Regions from separate parts of the Streptomyces sp. NPDC047982 genome, predicted to be linked through region 1. Evidence: riboswitches for the same ligand, from Rfam matches in the RefSeq annotation. Region 1 holds a riboswitch; each other region holds the start of a gene.
What was found. A riboswitch is a leader RNA that binds a small molecule or an ion and turns the genes downstream of it on or off. The one in region 1 is predicted to bind cyclic di-AMP.

Region 1 (9,834 bases):
TGATCGACCGGTACGAGTTGCTGCGCGAGGTGCGCGGGCGCGGGCTGATGATCGGCATCGAGTTCGGTCGGCCCTCGTCACTGAAGCTGCGCGGCCGGTGGACGATGCTGCAGACGGCCCGCAAGGGCCTCTTCGCGCAGATGGTCGTGGTGCCGCTGCTCCGCAAGCACCGCATCCTCACCCAGGTCTCGGGTGACCACATGGAAGTGATCAAGCTGATTCCGCCACTGGTGATCGGGGAGCCGGAGGTCGACCGGTTCGTCACGGCGTTCACCGCCGTCATGGACGAGGCACACAGCGGCGGCGGACTGATGTGGGACTTCGGCAGGACCCTGGTGAAACAGGCCGTCGCCCACCGCTGACCCCGGCCACGGCCCCCGTCCGGACAGGGGTCGGTGCGGCCATGGCCACCTTTTGCCTCTCAGGTAAGAAATTTGCCCGAGAGGAAAGATTTTGGCCCAATGGGTACATGAACACTCCGGACGGAGCGGCGGCCGACGAGCTGCCCGAGGTCGCGCCTCGCCTGCGCGATCTGCGCCGTGGCCGTGGTCTCACCCTGGAGGCCGCCGCCCAGCGGGCCGGGCTCTCGCCCGCCCACCTCTCCCGGCTCGAGACGGGCCGTCGACAGCCGTCGCTGCCGATGCTGCTCGGTCTTGCCAGGATCTACGGTACGACGGTTTCCGAGTTGCTCGGCGAGAGGCCCCCCGAACGGGAGGCGATCATCCGCGGCGGGGCGTTCGAGGGTGCCGAGGCCGGCGGCTGGCAGTACCAGCGGGCGGGCAGTCCCGGCCGGGCGATGCAGGCGCTCCGGGTCCGGGTCCTGCACGGCGCGCAGGGCGACCTGGTGCGGGTGCATCCCGGCGAGGAGTGGCTGTACGTGCTCGCGGGCCATCTGCGGGTCACGCTCGGGGACACCGTGCACGACCTCGCCCCCGGTGACAGCGCGCACTACGATTCGCTCACCCCGCACCGCGTCACGGCCGTCGACCGTGACGGAGCCGAGCTCCTCTTCGTCCACACCCTGTTGCAGAGCCCCGCCGCCGAGCTGTGTCTCGGCGACGGTATCCACCGCCGCTGAGACCGGCCCCCGGCCGGTCACCAGAGAGGACCGCCATGTCCGATTCAGAGAACTTCGACCCACTGGGGTCGGCCAAGAAGTACGAGGCGCAGGAACGCAAATTCCCGCGCGGCGTCGTGATCCGGCTGTTCGCCTATCTCATCGCCGGGCACGTCTTCGCGGCCTTCCTGTACATCCTCTTCGCGGTGGCCGGCAAAGGCTGACCACCGCGACCGACGGGCGGCTGGCGTCAGACCGATTCGAGGAGCCGGTCGCGCAGCCGCTCACGGGTCTCGGCGGACAGCCCCAGGCCCTCCTCCAGGTAACGCTCCGTGCCGCCCCAGGTCTCCTCGATGGTGGTGAACGCCGCGACGAGGTAGTCGCGGTGCGCGCCGAAGAGCGGATTGAGCAGTTCCAGCACCTCGGCCGACAAGCCGTCCGCCGAGGTGTCGCTGCGGCGGATCCGGTAACGGCGGTGCGCCTCGTTGGACTTCAGGTAGTCGGCCTCGATGGCGTCGCGCTCGACACCGACCGCGAGCAGCGACACCGCGATCGACAGACCGGCCCGGTCCTTGCCCGCCGCACAGTGCATCAGCGCCGGAACGCTGTCCTCGGCCAGGGCGTGCAGCACCCGGCTGTGCTCGGCGGTGCGTTCCAGGATGATCGCACGGTACGAGGCGATCATCCGGTCCGCCGCCTTCCCGTCGGCGAGCAGCGAGCGCAGCTGGTCCAGGTCGCCGTCGCGGACCATGCGCCAGAACTCGGCACCGTCCGCCGGGTCGGAGAGCGGGATGCTGAGATTTCGCACACCCGGCAGTTCCACGTCGAGCCCGTCGAGCCGGCGGTCCGCGGCATTGCGGAAGTCGAAGACGGTGTGCAGCCCCAGACCGGTCAGGAAGGCGGCGTCCTCGGCGGTGGCGTGCGCGAGATGCCCGCTGCGAAAGAGCCGCCCGTGCCGCACCCGCCGACCGTCCTCGGTGGGCAGCCCGCCCACGTCGCGGAAGTTGCGGACGCCCGCCAGCTCGGGTTCCGTCGACGGGATCTGCGGCAGCTGCTGCGTCACAGTGACTCCTGGGGGTGTCCGGCCGTCGGTGCGAGTCGCCGACAAGGCCACTCCCGCGACGATACGACATCGGTTCCTCAGGCAATCATCTCGCCCTCCGCTCTGTCGATGCCCGCGCCAATCTCCGTGCCTCCGAGGCGAATTCGGCCTGCGCGATCGTCACGACACCATCGCTCGGCCCCCGAAGCCCCTGGCCGACGAAGTCCACACGCGCGGCATGCAGTTCGGTATCTGGATCGAACCGGAAATGGTCAATGCGGACAGTGATCTTTATCGTGCACCCCCGACCGGGCAGCATTTCCCCGGGCCGACGCGGACGGAGTTCCGCCATCAACGGGTACTCGATCTCGCCCGGAGCGATGTGCGGGAGTATCTCCGGGAGCAACTGGACGCGTTGCTCTCCGGTAGGCCCATCGACTATGCGAAATGGGACTGCAACCGCGGTTCACCAATGCGGGATGGCCGGGCGAGGAATATCCGCAAAATCTCTGGCCCGAGGATGTCGAGGGTCTGTACGCGCTGATCGACCGACTGCGGGCGGCTTGCCCCTCGGTGGCCTCGCATCCTGCTCGGGCGGCGGCGGCCGGATCGACCTGGGTATCCCTTCCCGTACCAACCGGGTGTGGAACCGGGACGACACCGACCCGCTCGGCCGCCTCGCCATCCAGGAGGGGTTCAGCCAGATCCATCCGGCCCGGCTGAAGTCCGCGTGCGGCACGGACAGCCCAAACGTCCAGTTCAGCGGTCGGGTCGGCTCGTTGGGACTCCGCTTCGTGAGTGCGATGGCCGGGGCGCTGGGCGTGGGCGGGGACCTCGCCGAGTGGAGCGAGTCGCCCGAGGCGTGGAGCTGGACGGATCTCTGCGGGGCGGTGCACCGCGGGTCGGTACTGCTGCACCAGGGGCTGCTCACGGGGCTGCGGGGGACCTCGACGCGCGGGTGCTGAGGCTCCGGCACGCGCGACGTCGATCGAATGTCCGTATTGAGCATATCTGTTGGCGTATGACCAAATCGATTCTGTGAGGGATTCGCGCTCGTGAGCGGAATCATATCCGTGACCGTGCGTACCGACAGGCCGATCGGATATTCCGTACGCGGCGCGGGAATTCAAGATCTGGGATCCACGGAGGGTGACCGGAATTCCGCCTCGAATTCTCGGCGCGGAATCCTCTCGGGAATCGACGGCTTGTTCTCGGTCCGCGGCTCGCCTACGGTCACCGTCAATCCGGACGGACCGCCCAATCCTGCCGCCGACCGGATAACGCACTCACTCGACGCGTGGCAGGAGCGGGGGAACCAAGTGGTCCGCCGGCCGGCGAAAGACCGGTCGGCTCGGGGTGAAGTCGCGCTCGCCGCGGCCGGGCATCTCCAGCCCGAACCCGACAGCTCACCTCGCAGGCGCCGGAGAGGAAGAACGCATCATGCCCATCTCGGGTAAGCACCGTCGTATCAAGTCCAGTGCGATCGCCCGCGGTGTCGCCGCCGTGAGCACCGGCGGCGCCGTCATCGCCCTGCCGCTGCTCGGCGCCACCGGCGCCCATGCCGCGCCGCAGGCCGCCGCCACGAAGCCGGCCTCCGCCGCCGCGCACACCGCCCCGGCCCAGCGGGTCGCCCAGGAACCGGCCGCCGACACGACGTACTCCGTCGCTCCCGGCGACTACCTGTCGAAGATCGCCGCCGAGCACGATGTCGAGGGCGGCTGGCAGAAGCTCTACCAGGACAACCGTGAGGTCATCGGTGCCGACCCGGACCTGATCCGTCCGGGCACCGAGCTGACGCTCGGCGCCAAGGCGTCGGGCCACGTCGCGCCCACCGGCGGAGGCATGGGCTCCGTCCTCCCGTCGAAGGTGCCCGCGGTGCCGTCGGCGGTCACCGAGAAGTCCGCCCCGGCCGCGTCCGTCCCCGCCCAGCCCCGGGCGGCCGAGAAGGCGAAGACCTCCGCCCAGGCGGTCCGGAGCACCGGCTCCGGTTACGTGCCCCCGGTTCCCGGCAACCACACCACCGCCTACCGGGCCTCGGGATCCAACTGGTCCAGCGGCAGCCACTCCGGAATCGACTTCCCCGTCTTCACCGGAACCAGCGTGAAGGCCATCACCTCCGGCACCGTCGTCACCGCCGGCTGGGGCGGCGCCTACGGCAACCAGGTCGTCATCAAGCATGCCGACGGCCGCTACTCGCAGTACGGGCACCTGTCCTCGATCTCCGTCTCGGCGGGTCAGTCCGTGAGCCCGGGTCAGCAGATCGGTCTCTCCGGTTCCACCGGGAACTCCACCGGACCGCACCTGCACTTCGAGGTCCGCACCGGCCCGGCGTACGGCTCCGACATCGACCCGATCGCCTACCTCGCGGCCCACGGCATCCACGTCTGAGCCACGCACTCCACACACCCGGGCCGAACGGTCCGGCGACCGGAGCGGCCGGGCCCGGCCCGGTCGGCACGGAGGGGCGCGCGACAGCGCACGCGCCCCTCCGTGCCGCGTGTTCCCCCGACGGCGAACCTGGCCAGGTGGCCTATCTCACCACCCGTCAACCCTTTATTACGGTCGCGTAGGTCACATTCGTCAGTGCAGGATGAGCGTTCGTGGCAGACGATTCGAGAAAAAACCAGCGTGGCGTCATCGACCGAAAGGGCGTCATCGGGTCGTACGCGGCGATCGGCGACAGTTTCACGGAAGGGGTCGGCGACCCCGGACCGGACGGAACCCCCGTCGGCTGGGCGGACCGGTTCGCCGTGCTTCTCGCGGACCAGCTCCCGGACCCCGCCGAGAGGACGAGCGCCGAAGGTCCCGCGCATGCGGACTTCCGTTACGCCAATCTCGCCGTACGCGGACGCCTCCTCGACCAGATCGTCGAGGAACAGGTACCGCGCGCCAAAGAGCTGGCACCCGACCTGGTGAGCTTCTGTGCGGGCGGCAACGACATCATCAGGCCCGGCACCGACCCCGACGACGTGGCGGAACGCTTCGAGCGCGCGGTCGCCGAACTGACCGCGTCCGTCGGCATCGTCATGGTCACCACCGGCTTCGACACCCGGGGCGTTCCCGTGCTTCGCCATCTGCGCGGCAAGATCGCCACGTACACCGCCCACGTACGGGCCATCGCCGACCGCTACGGCTGCCCCGTCCTCGACCTGTGGTCGCTGCGGTCCGTCCAGGACCGGCGGGCCTGGGACGACGACCGGCTCCACCTGTCACCCGAGGGGCACACCAGGGTCGCGCTGCGCGCCGCCCAGGTCCTCGGGATCGAGGTGCCCGCCGACCCCGACCAGCCGTGGCCCCCGCAGGCCCAGCGCGGCACGCTCGAAGTCCGCCGCGACGACATCCACTGGGCGCGCGAGCACCTGGTGCCATGGATCGGCCGACGGCTGCGCGGTGAGTCCTCGGGCGACCACGTCGAGGCGAAGCGGCCGGACCTCCTGCCGCTCTGAGGAGCGTCTCGAGGCGTCACCCGCCGGAAGGGCGGTCCGGACCTCGCCGACGGGATCCGGTGGACGTCCCCCCATCCGTGACGCCCCATACCGCTCGCGGGGTGGCCCCGGCCCAGGGCCACCTCGCGAACGAGGGCACACCGGTGCGGGGCCGGCCGCGCTCAGGGCCGCGCGGATTCCGGGCGGCCCGCTCTCACGGCCGTCCGGCGAGCGACGGCGGGCCCGCGGGTATCCGTTCCAGCACCCCGCCCGCGAACACGTCGTAGAGCGGCAGCGTCTCCAAGTGCACGTAGCCGATGTGGCAGTCGCACACGGCCAGCGGACAGGCACGCGGACGCAGCGCCTCCCGGTAGCTCCCGTCGTAGAGGTTGCCCAGCTCCGCCCGGACGAAATGACAGCGCCGCACCGTGCCGTCGCCGTCCACGGAGATCACCGACTCGCCCGTCCGGCACGGCAGCCCGGCCGACCGGTGCGGGTGTCTGCTGTACGGGAAGAGCGGGTCGATCGCCGTCCAGCGGTCCGCCTCCTCGTCCGTATAGGTGTGCCCCTCCGCCGCGTTCACCCACAGGTACACCTCGTCCGGCAGCGCGGCCCGCAGCCGACGCGCCTCGTCCAGGTGCTCGTCGAGGCCGACCACACCGACGCTGTGGCGGATGCCGAGCGCGGACAGCTCCCGGCACTTGCCCAGGAACCGCTCGTACGGCGTCTGACCGGGGTGGTACGTGCACCAGAGCGCGATCTTCTCCCGCCCGGCCTCACCCGCCTCGGCCAGCCACCCGGTGCGGCCGCTGAGATTGGTCTGGATCGCGACCCGGCCGATGTGCGGCGAGCGCGCGAGACCGACCAGCGCCCGCCGGTACCAGGACCGGACCAGGCCCTCGCCCCATGGCGTGAACAGGACCGAGAGCCGGTCGCTCGTCCGCTCCGCGGCCCAGGCCGTGAACCGCTCCAGCGCCGCGCGGTCCGCGCGCAGCTGCTCCGGGCTGTCGCGTCGCTTGGCGAACGGGCAGTACGGGCAGTCGTAGTCGCAGGACGCGAGCGGGCCGCGATAGAGGATGGTCAGGTCCATGGGCGTGCTCACTTCAGCTCGTACGCGGCCATCGCGGCCCGTACACCGGGGGAGAAGAGCTCGGGGCCCAGCGCGTCGGAATGGGCCAGGCCCTCGGGGGAGAGCCGCAGCAGACCGGACGCCCCGGCCGCCGTGTCGAGCCAGCCGCGCTCCTCGAACCGGGCCAGCTCGGCGGGGAAGTCGTCGGCGGGCAGGCAGCCGAACCGCTCGAGGTAGTCGGCCATCGGCATCCCCTGGGCCTGGAGCACCGACTGCAGCAGATGGCGCCGGCGCGCCTCGTCGCCGTCGACGTACCGTCCGACCTCGGCGCGCGAGAAGTCCTCGGTGGCGGTGTACCCGTCGATGATCGCCCGCACCTCGCGCATCTCCACCGCGTAGTCGAAGGAGTAGTGCAGCCGCGACGTGTACGAACGGGCCCCGCACCCCAGACCGATCATGCCGTCCGTCTGACAGGCGTAGTCGTCGGAGCCGTCCGTACGCGGGGCGTCGGCGCGGCGGAACATCCGCATCGACACCTGCTCGTAGCCGCGGGCGAGCAGATGGTCCCGGCCCGCGCGGTACAGCCGCAGCCGCTGCTCGTCCCAGGCGGCGTCCGCCGCGTCCCGCTCGTCCGCCCGCGCCTCCGAGCCCAGTCGGCCGAGACCGGTCAGCGGGCGGACGTACAGCGGGTACAAGTACAGCTCCTCCGGCCGCCATCGCAGCGCGGCGTCCAGCGAGGTGTGCCAGCTGTCCTCGGTCTGCCCTTCGATGCCGTAGATCAGGTCGATGTTCAGGACCGGGACACCCGCGTCGCGTATCCGGTCCAGCGCGCCCTCCACATCGGCGCGGCGCTGCGGCCTGACGGCGGCGCGGGCCTCGTCCTCGACGAAGCTCTGCACCCCGATGCTGATCCTCGTCGCGCCCCGCTGCGCGAGGACGGCCAGCCGGTCGGCGGTCGCGGTCGACGGCGACGTCTCGACGGACAGCGGAACGGACCGCAGATCGGCGCCCATCCGCTTCTCCGCGATGTCGCACAGCCGCTCCAGCTCGGCCGCCGTCAGGAACGTGGGCGTACCCCCGCCGAACGCTGCCGCGGCGAACCGCACCGGCTCCGCGTCGCCCAGCGCGTCACGGACCGCGACCGCCTGCCGGTCCAGCGCGTCGAGGTAGCGGGTCGTCAGCTCGTCGGGAGCTCCGATCCGGGTGAACAGGTTGCAGAAGCCGCAACGGACCTCGCAAAAGGGTACGTGGAGGTAGAGCGAGAGCGCGTCCTTGCGCTCCGAGGCCCACAGCTCCCGCAGCGCCGGCCGGCCCGGCAGGGGCCGGTAGGCCGTCTTGTGCGGATAGGCGTAGACGTAGCTCCGGTACGGTCGGACGGCCGGTGCGACGGTCGTGGTGCGGCTCATGACGCGATGGCCCCCGGTTCCAGGAAGAAGTGCGCGTACGGGACCGTCCACACGGACTCGTGGCCGATCCGGTGACCGGTGTAGCCGTCGTCCCCGTACGCCGTGCCGTGGTCGGAGCAGACGATGGCGAAGCAGCGGCGACGGCTGCTCGCGGCGGCGAAGAGCCGTCCGATGTGGGCGTCGACGTACTCGAGCGCGGCGGCGTGGGTGGCGCGGGAGTCGCCCGCCTCGCGGGTGGCCCCCGGCAGATGGAACCAGTTGGGCTGGTGCAGCGCCGACACGTTGACGAAGAGGAACAGCCGCTGTTTTGGGGCGAGAGAGGCGATCACCTGCTCCGCCTGGGCCACCTGCGCCTCGAAGGACGTGGGCGACGCGACCCCGAACTCCGGCTCCCAGTGGCTCTCCTGGAACAGGCCGGGCAGCACGGAGCCCAGCGCCCCCTGCTTGTTGAAGAACCCGACGCCGCCGATGCACACCGTGCGGTAGCCCACCGAGGCGAGGCCGGAGGGCAGGTCGGGCGTGTCGAAGACGAAGGTGCCCGACGCCGTGGACTCGCTGCCCGCGAACCGTGCCGCGAACAGCCGGGGATGGGGCCCCGGGCCGACCGGTGTCGGCAGGAAACCCGCGAACATCGCCTGGTGCGAGGCGTACGTGAAACTGCCGGGCGCGTGCCGCGTCTCCCACATGCCGCCCGGCAGATGGCGCGCCAGATGGGGGATGCGTCCCGCGGCGGCGAGCTCCTGCGCCACGTCGTGGCGCAGCGTGTCGAGGGTGACGAACAGCAGGTCGTGGCTTCCCACGACTCCGCTCATGTCCGGATTCTCGCAGGCCGAGGCGGCGGGCGCGGTGTCAGTGAGTGGGGGTTGCACGGTGGTTCCTTGCTCGGTTCAGTACGGCGGCGACCTGCGCCGCGTAGGTGTCCAGGCCCTCGGCACCGCTGCCGGGGAGCCCGGTCAGCCGCGGCAGCAGGTCGCCGAAGGCGTTGACCTCGCAGACCGCGAAGCGCCGCAGGTCGGACGAGGGCAGCAGATCGACGCCGACACACAGTGTGTCCGGGAAGCACGCGGCGGCCCGTTCGCACACGGCCAGGGCCTCGGCCCAGTCGCCGCCCGCGGCCGTGACGGCCGCGCGGAACTCGTCGAGATCCCCCCGCGCGCCCCCGAGGTGGAGATTGGTCATGGGGGAGCGGCTGGTCCGCACGACGGCGTGGGTGGCGCGGCCCGCCACCACCACGACCCGCAGGTCCGCCGCCCTGCCGCGCCGGGTCGCCTTGGGCAGCCAGCGTTCCACGTGCAGCCCGTCCGGAGCGAGCGCGTCGACGATCGCCCCGACCTCCCGCTCCGTCGTGAGGCGGCGAACCCGCAGCGAATTGAAGAGCCGGCCGGCCGCGTCGCGCTCCACCGATGTGGTGGCCCGCACCCGGCCGGGCCCGGCCGTCTCCAGGGCCAGCACCCCCGAGGCGGACGAACCGTGCGCGAGCTTCACGAAGGCCCTGCGCATGCCGTGGGCCGCCATCCGCTCGCGCACATCCGCCCAGTCGCGCACCGCGGGGGCCGCGGCGCCCGACGTCGGCGAGGCGGGCACCGGGATGCCGGCACCGTCCAGTACGGCGTGGCACAGACGCTTGTCGAACAGCACCGCGATGTCACCGGGGGCGTCGAGCAGCACGGCACCGGATTCGGCAGCGGCCCGCGCCACCGACCGCACGGCGGCCGTGAACCGGGCGTACCACAGGGCGGTGCCTTCGACCCTGGTCGGATCGTCGACCGCCCGGAGCAGCCGCTCCACCTCGGCGTCCTCCCCGGGCGAGTCCATGCGTACGGTCTCGCCCGGAC
Region 2 (9,834 bases), on a different contig from region 1:
CTGCAGCGGTCCTGACGGGATTTGAACCCGCGGCCTCCACCTTGACAGGGTGGCGAGCACTCCAAACTGCTCCACAGGACCAAGCTGTTGTGCGACTAAGTGTCGCACAAGGTTGTGCGTGCCCCCAACGGGATTCGAACCCGTGCTACCGCCTTGAAAGGGCGGCGTCCTGGGCCACTAGACGATGAGGGCGTAACTACTGGCACTGCTGTTTCGTCCCTGGCTGTCCCGGAAGGGACGGGAGAAACATGTGACTCCGCTTTCCCCCAGGGGGTTCCGCTTCTTCCTCGATCTCCGGTAAATGATCTCCGGGAACTCGGAACGGTCAAGCCCTGACCGGCGCCCTTGGGCACGTCGCAGACTGTACTACGGCGTTTCGGCGTCGGCCAAACCGAATAGGCGTGGCAGCGGTCCGGCGGCGGACGGCCGCTGACCTCGACCGTCGTCCGCCGCCGTGCGCCGCCGCCTGTCATCGTGCGCCGTGGTGCGCCGTCGGCGGTGCGGGGTGTGGTGAGCGGCCGTACCGGAGAACCGGGAGAATGACGGCGTGCTGGAGATGACGCGCGAGGAGTTCGAGGAACTGGTCGCCGAGGCGCTGGACCGGATCCCGCCGGAGCTGACGCGACTGATGGACAACGTCGCGGTGTTCGTCGAGGACGAACCGGACCCTGCCGATCCGGAACTGCTCGGACTGTACGAGGGCACGCCCCTCACCGAGCGCGGCGAGTGGTACGCGGGGGTGCTGCCGGACCGGATCACCATCTACCGCGGGCCGACGCTGCGGATGTGCGAGTCGCGCGAGGACGTGGTCGCGGAGACCGAGATCACGGTCGTCCACGAGATCGCCCACCACTTCGGCATCGACGATGAAAGGCTGCACGCGCTCGGTTACGGGTGAGCGCGCGGGCGCGTACGCGCGTCGCGTACGGAGTGAGCGCCCGGGCGCGTACCCGGGCGGCCGGGGCGCATCGGGTGCGGTGGGAGCGCGTCGCGAGCGGTCGGGCGCGGCGGGGCCGGCGACGAGGCGGCGCGTGGAGTGGCGGTGACACACGCGTGCGGTGCGGGTGACGTGCGCAAGGCACGTGGGCGGGTGAGGGGCGTGTCCCCAGCGGTGCAAAGGGAGTTGGGCACGTCGGGCGCGGAGCCGGGGAGCTCCGGCCCGTGCCGCTTCGTCTGTGATCCCTTCCCCCTTCCCCCCGTACTCCTCCGCCCTTCTGTCCTTCGTTCCCTCATCGCTCTCCCTCTCCTCGTCCCGCTGTCTTCTCTCGTGTCTCCTCCTTCCCGCTCCTCCCCGCACATCCGGAGGTACCGCCCGTGCGCCAGTTGTCAGTTCCCGCCCGCTGGGCGGCCGTCGTCGCGCTGACGGTCGCCGCATCCACCGGCTGCATGAGCGTCGGCGACGACGGGGACAAGCCGTCGTCGAAGCCGTCGTCCGATCCGAAGGGAAGTGCGGCCGAGCCCGACGGCCACACGGTGTCCGGTACGGGCGGCTCCCGTGCCGGGGGCGGGCGCGCCGAGGCGCATTCCGAGCGGGAGGCGGCCGAGTCCGCGCGGCCGAGCGGTTCCGCCGCGCCTTCGGGCTCGCCGGGCGCCCGGCCCCGGGCGGAGCGGGGCGAGACGGCGGGCGCACCGGCCGGGCCGGGCGCCCCGGAACCGGAGCGGGGCGGCGGGCAGCCGGAGCCGGAGCCCTCGCGGCCGGGCTCCGAGGTGCCGCAGCGGCCCGAGACCTCGCCGTCACCGTCCGAGCCGCCCGCTCCCGAGCCGCCGGCCTCGCCGCAACCGGAGCCCTCGGAGCCGGCGCCGCAGTCGTCGGCCTCCTCGGCGGCCGAGCTCCGCGCCTACGCGATGAGCCTGCCGGGCGAGCCGACGGCGCTACGGACGCCGGAGGTCTCGCCGCAGGAGGAGCCGGTGTAGCTGGGCGTTCCCGAGCTGCGGACGTTCCGGAGGGGCCACGGTTCCGGCGGAAACGGGTGGGGGAGCGGGGCGGGGAAACGGGTGGGGAAACGGGCGGGAGGGAGGGAGACGCGGCGGGGCGGACGGGGGGCGGTTTGCGTGCTGTGGGGGTGAGTGCGTATGGTGGCAGATCGTTTGATCCCATTGCCCGGCGCCGAAACAGAAGCGCGCCGTGTGGCGCGTACTCTCCCTTGCCGTGGCTGGACCGCATTGAGGCGGTCGAAATTGCGAATTCACGGAGTTACGGGCGCGTGCCGAGACTCCGGAAGGTTTCGCATTTCGCATGTCAATTTCCAGTTCTGACCGCGTCGTCATGCCCGAGAGCATCGAGAATGTCGAGAACGACGAGTTCGTCGGCGCCGACGAGTTCGTCGAGAGCGGCGAAGGGCTCGTCGAGGACGCCGTCGACTCCCGCGCGCAGCGGGCCGACGACGACTCCGCCGACGAGGCCGGGCCGACCGTCACCTTCGCCGACCTGGGGCTGCCCGAGGGCATCGTCCGCAAGCTCGCGCAGAACGGTGTGACCACGCCCTTCCCGATCCAGGCCGCGACCATCCCGGACGCCCTGGCAGGCAAGGACATCCTTGGCCGCGGCCGTACCGGTTCCGGCAAGACCCTCTCCTTCGGTCTGCCGACGCTGGCCGCGCTGGCCGACGGGCACACGGAGAAGAAGAAGCCCCGCGCGGTCATCCTCACCCCCACCCGTGAGCTCGCGATGCAGGTCGCGGACGCGCTCCAGCCGTACGGCGACGTGCTCGGCCTGCGGATGAAGGTCGTCTGCGGCGGCACGTCGATGGGCAACCAGATCTACGCGCTGGAGCGCGGCGTCGACATCCTCGTCGCCACCCCGGGCCGGCTGCGCGACATCATCAACCGGGGCGCCTGCTCCCTGGAGAACGTCCAGGTCGCGGTCCTCGACGAGGCCGACCAGATGTCGGACCTGGGCTTCCTGCCCGAGGTCACCGAGTTGCTCGACCAGGTCCCGGCCGGCGGTCAGCGCATGCTCTTCTCCGCGACGATGGAGAACGAGATCGGCACCCTGGTCGAGCGCTACCTGGACAACCCGGTGAGCCACGAGGTCGACAGCGCCCAGGGCAATGTCACGACCATGACGCACCACGTCCTCGTCGTGAAGCCGAAGGACAAGGCGCCCGTCACCTCCGCCATCGCCGCCCGCAAGGGCCGCACCATCATCTTCGTCCGCACCCAGCTGGGCGCCGACCGCATCGCCGAGCAGCTCGTCGCGGCGGGCGTCAAGGCGGACGCCCTCCACGGCGGGATGACGCAGGGCGCCCGTACCCGCGTGCTCGCCGACTTCAAGGACGGCTATGTCAACGCGCTCGTCGCGACCGACGTCGCCGCCCGCGGCATCCACGTCGACGGCATTGACCTGGTGCTGAACGTGGACCCGGCCGGCGACCACAAGGACTACCTGCACCGTTCGGGCCGTACCGCCCGGGCCGGCAAGTCCGGTGTCGTCGTGTCGCTGGCACTGCCGCACCAGCGCCGCCAGATCTTCCGCCTGATGGAGGACGCGGGCGTCGAGGCATCGCGCCACATCGTGGGCGGCGCGGGCGCCTTCGACCCGGAGGTCGCCGAGATCACCGGCGCCCGTTCGCTGACCGAGGTCCAGGCGGACTCCGCGGCCAACGCCGCCAAGCAGGCCGAGCGCGAGGTCCTGGAGCTGACCAGGCAGCTCGAACGCGTCCAGCGCCGCGCCGGTGAGCTGCGCGAGGAGGCGGACCGCCTGGTCGCGCGGGCCGCGCGCGAGCGGGGCGAGGATCCCGAGGCAGCCGTCGCCGAGGCCGCCGCCGAGGCGGAGGCCGCGATCGAGGCCGCCGTCTCCGTGCCGGAGCAGCCCACGGCGCGGGACGACCGGCGCGACGAGCGCGGCAACTTCGAGCGCCGGGACAGCCGGGGCGGCGACCGCGGCGGGTACCGCGGGAGCCACGACCGGCGTGACGACCGTGGCGGTGACCGTGGTTTCCAGCGTCGTGACGACCGTTCGTCGGGTGGCTTCCGCCGTGACAACGACCGTCCGTCGTTCGGCCGCGACCGCCGCGACAACGACCGGCGTGACGACCGTGGCGGTGACCGTGGTTTCCAGCGTCGTGACGACCGTTCGTCGGGTGGCTTCCGCCGCGACAACGACCGTCCGTCGTTCGGCCGCGACCGCCGCGACAACGACCGTCCGTCGGGCGGCTACCGTTCCCACGACCGTCGCGACGACCGCGGTGGCCGCTCGTTCGAGCGTCGTGACAGCGACCGTCCTTCCTTCGACCGCCGGGACAACGACCGTCCGTCGTTCGGCCGCGACCGCCGGGACGACCGCCCCTCCGGTGGCTTCCGCTCGGGCGGCAGCGACCGTCCGTTCAACCGCGACCGTCGTGACGACCGCCCGTCGGGCGGCTTCCGCTCCGGCGGCGGCGATCGCCCGTACGGTCGGCGTGACGACCACCGCGGCGCCGGTTCCTTCGGCCGCCGCGACGACAAGCCGCGCTGGAAGCGCAACGGCTGAACGCGCTGAAACGCGTTGGATGGGTGAACGCGCTGAACGATGAGGCGGACCGCTGAAGGTCCGCCGCGTCGACCGGAGTTCTCCGCAAGGCGGGCCCGCTCTTCACGAGCGGGCCCGCCTTTCTTTTCGCTTCCCCACATGAGCAACGGCCTTCAGGATCCGGCGACTTGGGCAGGAGGAGGGGCGCTGCCAGGGGACGAGGGAGGGGGCTGGCATTTCAGGTATTCAGGGGGACCGGCCCTTTGGCCCGCCTGGCTTCTGCACGCAGGCGTCCTCGACGCTCCGCCGGGCGCGGGAGCGCCGCCCTGGCCGCACTCGTCGTGGCCGCGGCCGCCCTCGGCACGATGCCGACGGCCAGTGCCGGGGAAGCGCCGGCCCTCGTGCCGACGGACGGGAACGCGCCCGGATCTGGCTGACGGGGAACAGCTACCACTCCGACGCGGATGCCGCCGATGCCGCCGATGCCGCCGTGACGGGCAGCAGCACGGACTCATTCGGCTCGCGCACGAAGCTCGCCACGGGTCGGCAGGGGTACAAGGGCATCTCCTGACCGGCCCAGGCGGCCCAGGCGGCCCCGGCGGTCACGGGGCTCCGGGGCCCGGGCCCCGGAGCCCGCCGGAGCAGGGCGGGACGCGGACGTGCGGGACGGGATCACGAACGCACAGGCGCCGCCGTGGCCACGGTCCGCGCGTCGTGATCCCGCCACGACAGGCCCGGCAGCCGATACCCGATCGGCGGCGGCTCCGCGGCGGGCTATGCTCAGGGGTGGTTCGGCGAGGGCCGTTAGCTCAATTGGCAGAGCAGCGGACTTTTAATCCGTTGGTTGTGGGTTCGAGTCCCACACGGCCTACGTCTGGCGAGGAGGGGTGAAGCCCTCCGACCTGGTAAAACGCAGAGGCCCCCGTTTCGGCGGGGGCTTTTCGCATCCCTGAAGGCCGTTGGCTCGCCCGAGGCTCGTCCGAAGTGTCGGCGGAGTGTCCGGACGGCCGGCGTTCGACCTCGGCGCGGCGGGCTGCGCGGATTCCCTGCTCCCGGCTTTCCCGCTTCCCGGCCTTTGTGGCAGATCGGTCCCGGGTGGGGTGGGTGCCTCGGTAGGGGTGCCTCGGTTCAGGCCAGGAGTTTCGTCTTCGCCCGCTGGTACTCCTCGTCCGTGAGGGCGTTCCGGTCCCTCAACTCGGCGAGTTTCGCCAGGTCGTCCACGTGGCCGCCCTGTTTCGGCCCGCCCCCGGCGGCCTCGCGCACGTACGCCTTGAAGGCGGCCTCGCGTTCCCGCGCTTCCTTGAATTCCCGTCCGCCCATGGACCTGCCGCGCGCGATCACGTACACCAATACGCCGAGGTACGGCAGCAGCAGCGTCACGAGCAGCCAGCCGGCCTTGCCCCAGCCGCCCAGGTCGTCGCTGCGGAAGATGTCCGTGACGACCTTGAAGAGCAGGAAGAGCCACATGATCCAGAGGAAGAACCAGAGCATGGTCCAGAAGAGGTTGAGCAAGGGGTAGTCGTCCACGTTCGCTCCCTGGTCATCGCCGACCGTCGCGCCGGCCTACTGGCTTAAATCAGTCATATCACCGCATATTCAAGCGTGCTCGTCGTCCATGAGTGGTCACGAGCACGCCGGACATGGCGTAGAGTTGTGTTCACCGACGCGGGGTGGAGCAGCTCGGTAGCTCGCTGGGCTCATAACCCAGAGGTCGCAGGTTCAAATCCTGTCCCCGCTACTGAAGACCCGGGTCCGGAGCGTGCACAGCGCACCGGGCCCGGGGTTTTTGTGTCGAACCCCAGGTTTTCCGTGCCGTCGCCGGATGGCGCGAGGTGTGCCGGGCGGCGTGTGAGGTGTGCCACGCGCGTACCTCTGTCGGGTGATGCGGACTCGCCGCGCGGCTCTGCTCCGGTGAGCCTGGGTGCGGGGCTCGGTACCGTCCGCAGCCGTGCGTACCGGGCAGGAGACCACAGGTGTGGAAGCGGCTGAAGCGGCGCGGTGGACACGCCGGAGGTGGTGCCGGTGGTGTCGGTGTCAGGCGGTTCGTGCGCATGCTGCCGACCCTGATGATCGTCGGCGGGCTGGTGTTCGAACTGCTCACCCCGACGGTCTACACCGCCATTCCGCTGTTCGTGGCGGCGCCGCTGATCGCCGCGCCCTTCTTCTCATTGGCCAACACCGTGCGCACCGGCATCGCCGCGATGCTGGCCGTCTTCGCGCTCCGGCTGGCCACCGGCTCGCTGTCGGCGGCCGTGTCGCTGATCGAACTGCTCACGCTGGCGACCGTCTCGGTGCTCGCGGTGGTGATCTGCGAGGTCGTACGGCGGAGCAGTGAGCAACTGGCCTCCGCGCGGGTCATCGCGGAGCGGGCCATGCGGGCAGTGCTGCCGAAGCCGTCCGACCGGATCGGCGGGCTGCATGTGGCGGTCCGGTACGAGGCGGCGCAGGCCGACGAATTCGTCGGCGGCGACCTGTACGCCGTGACGGACACCCCGTACGGGGTGCGGCTGGTGGTCGGCGACGTGCGGGGGAAGGGGCTCGACGCCGTGGAGACGGTCGCCGTGGTCATCGGAGCGTTCCGGGAGGCGGCCGAGCAGGAACGCTCGCTGGAGGGCGTGGCACGTCGGCTGGAGCGGGCACTGGCGCGGGAGGGGGGAGCGCGCAGGGGCGGCCCCGATGCCACCGAGGGCTTCACCACAGCCGTACTGGCCGAGATCCCGGCCGGACTGTCCCGGGTCCGGATCGTCAACCGTGGCCACCCCGAGCCGATCCTGCTCTATCCGGACGGGGTGCTGGACGTGCTGGAGCCCTCGGTGCCCGCGCTGCCGCTCGGGATGGGCCTGGGCGCGTGGCCCGACCGGACGGACGAGTGGGATCTGCCGCCGGGGGCGACGCTGCTCCTCTACACCGACGGCCTCTCCGAGGCGCGGAACGAGGAAGGGGACTTCTACGATCCGGCGGCCCGGCTGCGCGGGCGGATCTTTCCCGACCCGGAGGAGCTGTTGTCCGCGCTGACCGACGACGTACGGCTGCACACGGGAGGGGAGTCGACCGACGACATGGCGCTGCTCGCGGTCGTGTGCCCCGCGGCGGGGCAGCCGGAGCGGCGCAGGCCCGTCCGGATCGTGGGGCCGGCCCCGGCGTGACGGGGGCCGGATCGGGGCCGGCCCGGGTGTGACGGGCGGGCCGGGGGCGTTCGAGCGGCCGGGCGCGCCCGTGCGGGCCGGGGTGCCACCGTACGTAATCGAAAGGCGTCGCTCCGCATAACGTTTGACGCAACGTCAGAAGCGGGGTATTGGCTGAGACTCGATCAGGTCGTCTGATTACGCCCCGAGATGTCCAGTAAAGTCCAGGCCAAAGACGTGAACGATCAGTGGGAGCGGCTTGGAATCAGGGCCCGGTGTCTATTAACGTTCGATAACGCAGCGCGGTCGTCCCAGCCGTCGTCAGAGGCGGCACCGTGCGCGAGCGCCGAATTCCGAAAGGGAACCGGGGAACCACCACCCTGGGGTGAATCGGGCATCTGGGTCTCGTGAGAGACGCAGGGTCCGTAGGAGACCTTCCTGCTCCGAACCCGTCAGCTAACCCGGTAGGCGAGAAGGAAGGAAAGGAGTGCGCCTCCGTGGCGTCCAACAAGCCTGCCCCCGAGGCCCCCAACCGGCTCGACCCCGCGTACGGTTCCGACTTCGGCCCCGGCTACGGCCCCGGGCAGGGCTCCGGCGTCGGTGTCGCTTACGGCTCCGACTACGCAACGGTCGGGATGACGACGGTGTCTGGTGCCGGTCGCGGTGCCGCCGAGCCCCTGGACCACGGAGCCGGACCGGACATGGCCGCCACCGCGACCCTGCCCGGCGGCGACTTCCGCATCGACGGCGACCGCGGTCCCGAGCGCGGCTGGGACGAGTGGAACCCCACCGAGGAGACCGTCCGCCCCGTACGCGGCAAGCACCGCGTCGCCAAGCAGCGCAACGGACTCGCCCGCAGTTCCGCGGTGCTCGGGGTCGGCGTCATCGCGGCGGTCGGCGCGGGCGGCATCGCCAGCGCGCAGGGCAAGCCGGCGGTGTCCATCTCCCTTCCCGACTCCGTCGCGGACAACCTGCCCGACGCCAAGTCCCTTCCCGGAGTGGGCGTCTTTCTCGCCGACGAGTCCGAGAACGACGGGGCCGGGGCCGTCACCGCCCCGCTCACCACCGCCGGCATCACCACCGCCGAGGCCGAGCAGGGCACGGCCGACGCGGGCGAGGCGCTCCGCGCCCGTATCCTCCAGCAGGCCGAGCAGCAGCAGGCCGCCGCCGACGCGGAGGCCAGGGAGGCCCAGGAGAACGCCGCGGCGGAGAAGGCCGCAGCCGAGGCCAAGAAGCAGCAGGACGCCGCCGAGGCCAAGGCCGCCGCCGAGAAGAAGAAGGCGCAGGAGAAGGCGAAGAAGAAGGCCGAGGCCCTGCGGCTGGCCAAGCTCGCCGCCAGCTACGCCCTCCCGACCACCTCGTACACGATCACCTCGACGTACGGCCAGGCCGGCTCGATGTGGTCCTCCGGCCACCACACCGGCCTCGACTTCGCGGCGCCGACGGGCACCCCGGTCAAGGCCGTGCACGGCGGCACCATCAAGTCGGCGGGCTGGTCCGGTTCGTACGGCTACCGCACGGTGCTGGAGCTGGAGGACGGTACGGAGGTGTGGTACTGCCACCAGTCCTCGATCGGCGTCGGAGCCGGTCAGAAGGTCTCCACCGGAGACACCATCGGTCGGGTCGGGGCGACCGGCAACGTGACGGGCCCGCACCTCCACCTGGAGATCCACACCGCCGACGGCACAGGTGTGGACCCGATGACCTGGCTGCGGAACAAGGGCCTCAACATCTGAGACACCTGGGACACCTGAGCCGCTCCGCGGGCGGAGAACGCTTCAGCAGCCGTCCGCCGACCGGCGGATACGCGGAAATACCACGTCGGCGGGACACGCTGATCCAGGTATGACTTCTCTCCGTAAGCTGGGCTCTTCCGATCTTCAGGTGTTCCCGCTCGCCCTCGGCGGCAATGTCTTCGGCTGGACGGCCGATGAGGCGCAGTCGTTCGCCGTGCTGGACGCCTACACGGCGGCGGGCGGCAACTTCATCGACACCGCCGACGCCTACTCCGCCTGGGTGCCGGGCAACGAGGGCGGCGAGTCGGAGGCCGTCATCGGCAAGTGGCTCGCGGCCCGTCCCGACCGGTCCGACGTCATCATCGCCACCAAGGTCGGTGCACACCCCTCGTACAAGGGGCTCGCCGCCGCCACCATCAAGGCGGCGGCGGACGAGTCGCTGCGCAGGCTCGGCAGGGACCACATCGACCTCTACTACACGCACTTCGACGACGAGACCGTTCCGGTCGAGGAGATCATCACC
Region 3 (9,834 bases), on a different contig from region 1:
CGACCTCGACCTCGACCGTGGGGTTCCCCCGGGAGTCGAGGATTTCCCGGGCTACGACGACGTCGATGGACGGCACGAGGCATCTCCTTCTGGAATATGACACTGGTTCTGCAGGGTCACTGTGGCCTTGCGACAAGAGCCTAACCGGCCCCGCCCGCCCAGCCCGACGACCGCCCGCCCCCTGGGATGAAAAAGGACCCGGTAGCACACGATCCCGGACAAATGGCCAGAACATTACGGATCAGTGACTACAACAGTTGAACGACCGCCCCGGACCGACCCGGACGAGCTCGGACGCCCCCAACGACGCCGGATACGGCGAACGGCTGACGCGGCGGCGGACACGACGGCGACGGACCGCGGTCGCTCGGAACGACCACGGTCGCGCGGGCCGTGGCCACCGAGCAGAAACCCCCGGCCCGGCACGCACGGGGAACGCGCGCCGGGCCGGGGTGTCCGAGGGGGCGGAACATCCGGGGCGCCGGAGAAACCGGGGGTCCAGGGATCCGGCATGTCCGGGGTATGTGGTGACACCCCGAATGCCCTGGACGTCCCGTAGGCCCATGGGCGTCTCGGACGTGGGACGCGGGATACGGAGTACGGGGTGTCCGGGCGAGGAGAGGAGGCGCCGGAACTACTTCGTCAGGTGCAGCTGCTGACCCGGGTAGATCAGGTCGGCGTCCTTGACGATGTCCTTGTTCAGCTCGAACAGCTGCTGCCAGCCGCCCGTGACGCCACGCTCGGCGGCGATCTTGCTGAGCGTGTCGCCGGAGACCACCTTGTACTCGCCGTCACCCTTCTTGACCTTCTCGCCGGTCGGGGTGGTGACGGTCTTCTTCGCCCCGGCCTGCGGGGCGGCGGGGCGGTCGGAGCGGGAGGCGGGAGCCTCGGCGCGCTCGACCTTCTTCGGCTGGGCCTGCTGCGACTGCTGAGCGGGGGCCGCCTGGGTGCTCTGCTTCTGGGCGGCGCCGGAGCTCTTCGAGGAGGTGTCGACGCCCGGGTCGACGCCGTCGTTGCGCAGGTTGCCGGCGGCGGCACAGCCCCAGGCGCCCGGGCCCTGCATGTCGAGGAGCCGCTCGGCGGTGGCGATCTGCTGGGCCTTGGTGGCCAGGTCGGCGCGCGGCGCGTACTTCAGACCACCGGCGGCGGCCCAGCTGGACTGCGAGAACTGCAGGCCGCCGTAGTAGCCGTTGCCGGTGTTGATGGACCAGTTGCCACCGGACTCGCACTGGGCGACGGCGTCCCACGTGGCGACGGAGGCGGCGGAGGCGCTGGTCGCCCCCATCAGCGGGACGGCGACGGCGGAGCCGGCGACTCCGGCGAGCGTGGCGACGCGGACGGCCTTGGACGGGCGGCGGTGCTTGCCCTTGCCGGAAAACAGCATGGAGGTCTCCTCACCGACGCCTACGAGGTGAGCTGTCGGGTTCGGGCCGAGTGAGTTGCCCGGTCGCACGTCCTAGCACGCGACTTCACCCCAAGCCGGTCCTGACGCGTCTTCCGACGATCAGGGCCGACGCCTACCTGGGTCCCCCGCTCCTGCCTACGGCGCATGAACGCGTCTGTTCCCTCCGACCGACGGCAGGATTCGGCGTGACGGTCGACGGGGCCCGCGGTGCGAGCGGTTACGACCGTAATCACATATAAGCCCCACATTCAATGATGGACACTTCGGACAATCCCCCCTCTCCCGCATGTGAGGAACCGTGGTTTTCGCAGGTGGGGAGCGATACGGACGGGACTTCCCGACGCAACACGCCAATTGGCACAAAGAGACCCATGTCTCACTCGCTTGCAAGTGGACACGGGTCTCGGGAGCGCCCCGTCCCTGAGGCGCCGTCAGCCGGTCAACGACCCCGGCCTCAGTCGGATTCCACGCCGACCTCAAGGCTCTGGCCAGGGAGGATGAGATCCGGATCGGAGCCGACGACCTCTTTGTTGGCCTCATAGAGCGCGGGCCAGCCGCCGGGAACGTTCTGCGCGTCAGCGATCGCCCAGAGATTGTCACCGGGGCGGACGGTGTACGCGCTACCGGCGGCCGGGGAGGCCGCGTCGCGCCCGCCGCCTTCGCCGCGCGAGGCGTGACGGCCCGACTCGCGGTCGGCCCCTCGCCCTTCCTCGGCGGCCGGCACACCGCGATGCTTGCCGCCCGCACCGCCGGACGCGCCTGAATCCCCGGAGGTTCCCGGGACCTCCGGGGTCGCTGGTGTCCCGGATGCCTCTGACGGGGCGACAGAAGTGTCGGAGTCGCCTATTTCCACTGATTCGGACGAATGACGCGTATCGGAGGGCGAGGCGGCCGACCCGGTCGGCGAGGGCGTGGCACGGCCCCCGCCCTCGGCGCTCGGCTCACCCGTGCCGCCCGAAGGCGTGGCGTCACCGCCGGACGGGGACTTTGACGCCCCATCAGTCGACTTCGCTCCGCTCTCCACCCCGGCGCCGCCCGGCGCCTGTGCACCCCGCTCCGGCCCGGCGCTGCTCGCGGACTGCTCGGAGGACGTCGACCCCGGGTCGACCCCGGGCAGTCCCCCGCCCGTCGTGAGGCCGGAGATGGGCGCACAGCTCGGCCACGCCTGCGGTCCCCGGTCGCTCAGGATCTTCTGGGCCACCGCGATCTGCTGGGCGCGGCTGGCGAGGTCGGCGCGCGGGGCGTACGCCTCACCGCCGTACGCCTTCCAGATCTCCGGGGTGAGCTGGAGGCCGCCGTAGGAGCCGTTCCCGAAGTCGGCGCTCCAGGATCCCCCGCTCTCGCACTCGGCCACCCGGTCCCATGTCGCGGAGTCGGCCGCCTGCGCGGCGCCCGCACCGAGCAGCGGGATGGCGATGGCGGATCCCGTCACGCCCGCCGCGACGATGATGGCGGGTGCCTGACGAGGGCGACGGTGTCTGCCGTTCGCGGAGCCCATGAGGTTGCCTTCCGTGTGACGGACGAGTGCATACGAGCGACCGGTGGGTCGAACGGTGAACCTAACCGGACTCGAACGCGTGTCACAAGTCGGTGCAGCGCGGATCACGCACACATCACAGTTCTGACGGGGCGTCAAAAACGGCGCTGGACGGGCCGGGGTCCGAACTCCACGGGGAGCGTGCGCAGTCCGCGCATGATGAGCCCGCCGCGCCACCGCAATTCGGTGGGTTCCACCGCGAGCCGCAGGTCGGGCAGGCGTCTGAGCAGTGTGGCGAGCGCGGTCTGTCCCTCCAGCCGGGCGAGCGGTGCGCCGAGGCAGTAGTGGATGCCGTGCCCGTATCCGAGGTGCTGATTGTCGCGTCGGGCGAGGTCGAGCGTGTCGGGGCCCTCGAAGCGCGCCGGGTCGCGGTCGGCGGCGGCGAGCACGACCAGTACGGGGTCGCCGACCGCGATGTTCCGGCCGCCGAGTGTCAGCGGCTCGGTGGCGAACCGCCAGGTCGCCAGTTCCACCGGGCCGTCGTAACGCAGCAGTTCCTCGATCCCGGTCTCCAGCAGCTCCCCCTCCCCGGCGTCGAGGGAGCGTTGCAGCCGGTCTCGCTGGGCGGGGTTGCGCAGCAGCGCGTACATCCCGTTGCCGATGAGGTTGACGGTCGTCTCGAAACCGGCGAAGAGCAGGATGAAGGCCATGGCGGCGGCCTCGTTCTCGGTGAGGTGCTCGCCGTGGTCACTGGCCCGGATCAGCCCGGAGATCAGGTCGTCCCCGGGGTTCTCCCGTTTGCGGTGGATGAGTTCGGCGAGATAGCCCCGCATCTTCTTCACCGACCGGGCGACCCCGCCGCGCGGGCCGCCGCCGTGCCGGATCATCATGCCCGCCCAGTCCCGGAAGTCGTCCTGGTCCTCGCGCGGGACGCCGAGCAGGTCGCAGATCGCGTAGATGGGGAGCGGGAAAGCGAAGTCGTGGATGAGGTCCGCACTGCCATTCCCGGCGAAGTCGTCGATGAGCCGGTCCGTGAGCTCCTGCACGCGCGGTGCGAACGCGGCCACCCGGCGCGGGGTGAACGCCTTCGAGACCAGGCGGCGCAGCCGGGTGTGGTCGGGCGGGTCGATGTTCAGCAGGTGCGTCATCAGCTCCGCCTTGCGCTCGCCCGGGATGCCGGTCTTCCCCTTGGCGTGCGCGGGCTCGGCGTGGTGCGCCGGGTTCTTGGAGAGCCGCGCGTCGGCGAGCGCCTGCCGGGCGTCCGCGTACCGGGTCACCAGCCACGCCTCGACGCCGCTGGGCAGCGAGGTGCGGTGCACGGGGCTGTGCTCGCGCAGCCAGGCGTAGGCGGGGTACGGGTCGGTGGCGAACTCCCATGTGAAGAGTTCGGGGGCGTCCGCGGGGCAGGTGGCGGGGGCCTCCGCGGGCCGGTCGGCAGGTCGGTCGTCGGGGCTGTGGTTCACCCTTTGACGTTATCCGCCGCCCCTCGGAGCCGACCCCGCCGCCCTGGAGGGAGGTACGTCGGCCGCGGTCCCGGAGGCGTGCCGGCGCCGTACGGGGGTGCTGTGCCAGGAGGATGGGGACCGGGGTGCGCGCCGACCGCAGCCCCGTGCCCTGCGCCGCCCGTATATGAATATGCGCCTCCGTTACGGATATGAGGGAGGCCGTCCGTTTCTCCCGGGTGCAGGTCAGCCGTTGCCCTCGGCCGCCCGGATGGCGTCCCGGTAGGCGCGGCCCGCGGCCCTCAGTGCCGCCTCGGGGTCCACGCCGTCCTTTTCGGCGCGTACGGCGAGGGCGAGGAGTTCGTAGCCGATGCCCTGGCCCGTGGGCAGCGGCACGTCGAGCCCGGCGGTACGGACCCGGGAGGCCAGCTTCGCCACCAGCGCCAGTCCGGGCTGGCCGAGCGGCACCCCGTCGGTGACGGAATCGCGCCGCTTCTCGACGGCCTTGGTCCGCAGCCAGTGCGCGTGCACGTCCTCGGGGGTCTCGGCGGTCTCGTCGCCGAAGACGTGCGGGTGGCGGTGGATGAGCTTCTCGACGATGGTCGCCGCCACGTCGTCGACGGAGAAGGGATCCTCCCCTTCCCCGGGGCCGCCCTCCTCGGCGATCCTCGCGTGGAAGACGACCTGGAGGAGTACGTCCCCCAGTTCCTCGCGCAGTTCGTCGCGGTCGCCGTCCTCGATCGCCTCGACGAGTTCGTACGCCTCCTCGATGGCGTACTTGGCGAGGCCCTTGTGGGTCTTCTGCGACGTCCACGGGCATTCGTTCCGGATCCGGTCCATGATCTGGACCAGATCGAGGAGCCGCGCGCCCGGCAGATCGTAGGAGCCGGGCAGCAGCTCCAGGTCCGGCATGCTCACCCGTCCCGAACCGGCGAGCCGTGCCAGCCCGTCGGTCAACGGCTGGTTCCCCTCGCCGCCGGTGAGGACGACGACGGTCCTGCCGCCCGCGCAGGCGTCGACGAGTTCGTGCGCGGTGGGCACGGAGTGCTCGACGTTGACGCCCGCCTCACGCAGATACGGAAGCTGCGGGTTGTCCGGCTCGACGCAGAGCACCCGGTCGGCGGCGCGCAGCGCCTGCCAGGCGGGCCAGGACAGGAGTCCGGGCGCCACGCGGTGGCTGGCGGTGAGCAGGACGATACGGCCGGGGGTTTCGGCACGGCCGGGGGCTTCAGCGTTCACTGTTCGAATCTACCTCCGGTCGAATCCGCCTCCGGCCGATCCGGCCGCCGCCGTGCACGCCGTTCGCCGTGCGTGTTGTTCGCGCCGTTCGCGCACCGGGGCGCCGCGCACGCGCGGCTTCCGCGCCGCCCGAGACCGTCCGGCGCACTCCTACGCGCCGGGCTCCGGGACCGCTCCGGCCGGCTTGGTGACCTGGCTGATCCAGGGGGCCTTGTAGTCGGCGAGCTGGGTCTGCTGGTCGTTCCAGGTGCCGTAGCGCGGATTCACGTCGACCTTCAGCGCCTTCGACGCCTTGCTGAGGGCGTCACCGACGACCTTCTGTCCCTCGGGCTGTCGCAGGTCGGCGCCGAGCGCCTGGGCCAGCTTCGAGAGCTGGACCTGCTCGCGCAGGACGGCGTCGATCTGCTCGGGCGCGACCCAGCTCTGCTGGAGCATCGCCGCCCGCAGCCGCTCCTCTCCCCCGGACTGGGCGACCGCCGCCTTCCTCATCTCCTGGACCTCGTTGCGTTCGACGGTCACGCCCGCGTCCCGGGCGGCCCGGTCGAGGACCCGGTCGAAGATCAGGCCGTGCAGCTTGGCCCGGCCGAGCTGCCCGGACTTGTCGATGAGCTGGTCGGCGTTCCGGGATTCGCGCTGGGCCTCGCGCACGGCCGCCACCTGGCCCTGCACGGTGGACACCTCGATCCGGTCACCGCCGACGAGGGCCGCTGCGCCCGGATGGACCTGACCGCCGCAGGCGGTCAGGAGCGGGGCGCCGACCAGCAGGGCGGCGGAGGCGGAGACGGTGAGCGCGGTGCGACGGCGGCGGTGCAAAGGAACCTCCCGGGGAGACTTTGTGCATCAGTGCACAAGACCTTGCGCTGATCGATGGTAGGCAGTGGAGGTGGCTGGGGCCACTGGTTCGACCAACGATTCAGGCGGAGTTGGAGATGTGGGGGGCGTGTGCGGCCCCAAGGAGCGCGAGTTGCGCGGGTCGCACGGGTCGCAGGCGCTCTACGAGGCACCTGTCCGCCGAGCCCGATCGCGCTGCTCGTCGGCGTCTTCCCGTGCGACCGGGCGGATCTGGCGGTCCACGTCGTCACGCTGTTGAGAACGGCGTCGGCCGCCGCGGCCATGTCCCTGTCGCCGCCGGCCCTGCGCGGTTTGGCCGGTGGTGGGCGGCGGGGCCGGCGCGCAGACCTCGGTGGCGCTCCGCGGAAAGCGAGGCAAAGGTTTGAGGCCGACGGGGCAGGCGGGGTCGTCAGCCGCCCCGGCGGCAGCACACGATCTCACGCCACCAGGGGTCGTGGGGGCGGTCCGTGACATTCCATTGCGGAAGTTTGGCCTGGTCATTACCTGCGGGACAGCCGGTGTCCGCTCTGCCGTGCCGCTCACGACGCCCCGGCGGAGCTTCTGGCGTACGGAGGGGCATGTCCTCAGCCGCCCTGTAACTCCGCCTGGCGGTCGAGTCGTCGGCGCAGTTCCACCGGCAGCGGGTGGTGCGGCCCGTAAGTGCGCTCCGCGTCGTACAGCAGCGCCTGGAGCTGTACGCGCGCGCCCGCGTGGTCGCCGAGCGCGAGCAGCAGATGTCCGATGCGGTTGCGGATCTCGAAGGAGCGGGCGGGGTCGCCGCCGGTGGCCCGGTGGTTCTCGCAGTACGGGAGCACCGCGCGGTACTCGGCGAGCGCGGCGGCCGGTTCGCCGATCTGTTCCAGGCACTGGGCCGCGTCCTGGCGGAACTGGAGCAGTTGGGCGTCGGCCGGGCCGGCTTGCGCCGCGCGGTCGTCGGCGAGGCGGCGCAGCTCGGGCAGGGCGCGGCGGTACTGACCGTCGTCCATCAGCGTCGCCGCGTACTGCTTGCGGAGGATGCGGACCACGGCGGAGTCCTCACCGTGCTGTTCGGCCGCGGCGGGGAGGAGGGACCCGAGGATGTCCACGGCCTGGGTGATGCGGCCCTCGCCGAGCAGTTGCTTGACCTCGTCGACGGCGGCGGCGACATCGGGCCGGGCCGCCGCCGGACCCGCCTGGGCGGCCGACGTCGGCAGGAGCACGGGCGCGGACACCGGCGACGGGGACAGGGCTGCGCCCCGGTCGGGCCACGGGGCGTGCGGGCGCAGGAAGGGGCGGGTCGGGTCGAGCGGCCCGGTGGGCAGCCCGGCGCCTCGGACGGGAAGCAGCGGCGCGAGGTGCTCGTACACCTCCTGGGCGTCGGCCGGGCGGTGCTGCGGGTCCTTGGCGAGCAGGCGCAGCACCAGCGCTTCGAGCGGCTCGGGGATGTCCGGCCGTACGCGGCGGACCGGGAGCGGCGGTTCATGGAGGTGGCGGTGGAGCACGCCCAGAGCGGTGGATCCCGCGAACGGCACGTCCCCGCTGAGGAGTTCGTGGAGGAGCGCGCCGAGCGCGTACAGGTCGGTGTACGGGCCGACGGCACCGCCCATCGCCTGCTCGGGCGCCATGTAGGCCGGGGAACCGATCGGTGAGCCGGTGTGGGTGAGACGGGTGGTGTCGGTGTCCAGTACGGAGGCGACGCCGAGGTCCAGGACGGTGACGGCGCCGTCCGGCCGCACGATCACGTTGCGGGGTTTCAGGTCGCGGTGGACGATCGGGACCGCGTGCACGGCACACAGGACGGCGCACAACTGGGCGGCGACGGACACGGCCCACTGCCAGGGGTACGGGTCGTGCTCGGCGAGATGATCGGCGAGGTCGGCGCCCTCGACGTACTGCATGACGAGGTACAGGTCCTCGCCGTCGCTGCCCGCGTCGTGGACGGTGACCAGTCCGGGGTGGTCGACCTGCGCGGTGATCCGGCACTCGCGGACGAAACGGCGGCGCAGCTCGTCCGCGCCCTGGCTGTCGACGGGGCCGGCGACCCGGTCGGGGCGGAGCAGTTTGACCGCGACCCGGCGGTCGAGGCGCTGGTCGTAGGCCGTCCAGACCTGGCCCATGCCGCCCTGGCCGATGACGGTCGCCAGTTGGTAGCGCCCGGCGACGACACGTCCGCTCACCGGCCCTCCTCCTTGCGGAGGTAGGCGCTCAGCTCATCCAGTTCGGCACGGACCTGATCGATGCGTTGGGGCTGCTGCTGCGGGGGTGACGTGTGCGAAGAGCGGGACGGATGCGAGTCGAAGGCAGGGGCAGGGGCGGAGGTGGCCTGCGGGTGCGGCACAGCGGGCGGCTGTGACTGCGGCTGTGGCGGTAGCTGCGGTTGATACTGCGGCTGCGGTTGATACTGCGGCGGTGGCACGGGGGCGGGTCGCTGCTGCCGCACCGGGCCTGGGAAGGGAGCGGGGCCGAGGGCCCTGGCGGGCGGGGAAACAGGAGCGGCGGGAGGTACGCCCATCGGTGCCATGAGCGGGTATCCGTGTCCCGGTACCGTCGGGTCCCCGTACCCGGTCATGGGCCTCGCCCGCGTGAGCTGCTCGTAGTGGCGGATGTCCTCGACCACGTAGTACCCGACGGCCGCCGCCAGCACCACCAGCAGCAGCGGTATGAGGACGAAGTCGATGCCGGTGGGGTTCTCGTTCCCGTCCCTGCCGAGGATCGGCAGGAGCACGCAGACGAACAGGAAGCCCGCCCCGGCCAGCCACCAGTCGGTCGTGCGGCGGCGCACGGCCGCGAGCCGGAGCAGCGGGGTCCACAGCAGCAGGCCGAGCGAGCACACCGGGAGCACGATGAACAGCACACGCATCGAGATGATCCAGGCCCTGCTGGGGACCCGACGCGGCGGTGCCGGCGGAAGACCCGGGGGGTACATGGCTGCTCCCTGGAGACCTGGTCGTGGAACGTCCGCGCACACTCCTCGATGTACGCGGATTCGAGCGTAAAGGGCGACTCCGGCAACCGGCACCGGGTTGTACGGAACCGTTGTGGTTCCGATCACTTCGGGGCGACCGTTCACTTCGGGGCGATGGTTCGCTTCGGGGCGATGGTTCGCTTCGGGGCAGCACGACCGTTCACTTCGGGGCGATCGTGCCGTCGGTCAGCCCGTCGTACATCCCCTGGACCAGCTGACCGCCGAACCGGCCGATCAGCCTCAGCGCCTCTTCGAAGTCGGCCAGCGCGCGGAACCTCTCCCCGTACCCGCGCTGTTCCGCGAGGGGCAGACGGGGCAGTTGGAGGCGGCGGGCGTCGAGCCGGGTGGCGGTGGAGGCGTAGCTGCTGGCCTGGCGGTTGTTGGCGGTGCCGCGCAGGAATCCGGCGAGGAACCAGGGGTCGAGAGCGGCCGGGTCCGGGCGCAGGAGCTGGAGGTTGCGGCCCAGGGCCGCCCCGGCGGTGGTGTCGTCGATGAC

Region 2: it holds a riboswitch for cyclic di-AMP, as region 1 does, so the genes downstream of both, ACGF2V_RS00055 (M23 family metallopeptidase) here and ACGF2V_RS11055 (LysM peptidoglycan-binding domain-containing M23 family metallopeptidase) in region 1, are expected to answer to the same signal.
Region 3: it holds a riboswitch for cyclic di-AMP, as region 1 does, so the genes downstream of both, ACGF2V_RS17050 (transglycosylase family protein) here and ACGF2V_RS11055 (LysM peptidoglycan-binding domain-containing M23 family metallopeptidase) in region 1, are expected to answer to the same signal.

What each region holds. Positions count from the first base shown of each region.
Region 1 is NZ_JBIDBS010000007.1:68,809-78,642, reverse strand. Features, by position in the region: gene ACGF2V_RS11080 (aspartate aminotransferase family protein) at 1-362, shown strand, start outside; gene ACGF2V_RS11075 (XRE family transcriptional regulator) at 470-1,078, shown strand; gene ACGF2V_RS11070 (DUF6126 family protein) at 1,114-1,281, shown strand; gene ACGF2V_RS11065 (tyrosine-protein phosphatase) at 1,308-2,120, opposite strand; partial or broken gene ACGF2V_RS11060 (alpha-galactosidase) at 2,305-3,141, shown strand; cyclic di-AMP (ydaO/yuaA leader) riboswitch at 3,377-3,532, shown strand; gene ACGF2V_RS11055 (LysM peptidoglycan-binding domain-containing M23 family metallopeptidase) at 3,540-4,487, shown strand; gene ACGF2V_RS11050 (SGNH/GDSL hydrolase family protein) at 4,700-5,545, shown strand; gene ACGF2V_RS11045 (STM4011 family radical SAM protein) at 5,739-6,614, opposite strand; gene ACGF2V_RS11040 (STM4012 family radical SAM protein) at 6,623-7,999, opposite strand; gene ACGF2V_RS11035 (STM4013/SEN3800 family hydrolase) at 7,996-8,811, opposite strand; gene ACGF2V_RS11030 (STM4014 family protein) at 8,849-9,834, opposite strand, start outside.
Region 2 is NZ_JBIDBS010000001.1:19,049-28,882, reverse strand. Features, by position in the region: tRNA gene ACGF2V_RS00100 (tRNA-Asp) at 7-81, opposite strand; tRNA gene ACGF2V_RS00095 (tRNA-Glu) at 120-192, opposite strand; gene ACGF2V_RS00090 (metallopeptidase family protein) at 548-898, shown strand; gene ACGF2V_RS00085 (hypothetical protein) at 1,315-1,914, shown strand; gene ACGF2V_RS00080 (DEAD/DEAH box helicase) at 2,237-4,471, shown strand; tRNA gene ACGF2V_RS00075 (tRNA-Lys) at 5,249-5,321, shown strand; gene ACGF2V_RS00070 (SHOCT domain-containing protein) at 5,579-5,977, opposite strand; tRNA gene ACGF2V_RS00065 (tRNA-Met) at 6,115-6,188, shown strand; gene ACGF2V_RS00060 (PP2C family protein-serine/threonine phosphatase) at 6,424-7,596, shown strand; cyclic di-AMP (ydaO/yuaA leader) riboswitch at 7,910-8,061, shown strand; gene ACGF2V_RS00055 (M23 family metallopeptidase) at 8,277-9,311, shown strand; gene ACGF2V_RS00050 (aldo/keto reductase) at 9,421-9,834, shown strand, end outside.
Region 3 is NZ_JBIDBS010000012.1:118,761-128,594, reverse strand. Features, by position in the region: gene eno (phosphopyruvate hydratase) at 1-76, opposite strand, end outside; gene ACGF2V_RS17050 (transglycosylase family protein) at 635-1,384, opposite strand; cyclic di-AMP (ydaO/yuaA leader) riboswitch at 1,387-1,601, opposite strand; gene ACGF2V_RS17045 (transglycosylase family protein) at 1,860-2,903, opposite strand; gene ACGF2V_RS17040 (cytochrome P450) at 3,038-4,345, opposite strand; gene ACGF2V_RS17035 (nucleoside triphosphate pyrophosphohydrolase) at 4,571-5,563, opposite strand; gene ACGF2V_RS17030 (SurA N-terminal domain-containing protein) at 5,714-6,376, opposite strand; gene ACGF2V_RS17025 (protein kinase) at 6,979-8,550, opposite strand; gene ACGF2V_RS17020 (hypothetical protein) at 8,547-9,233, opposite strand; gene ACGF2V_RS17015 (N-6 DNA methylase) at 9,499-9,834, opposite strand, start outside.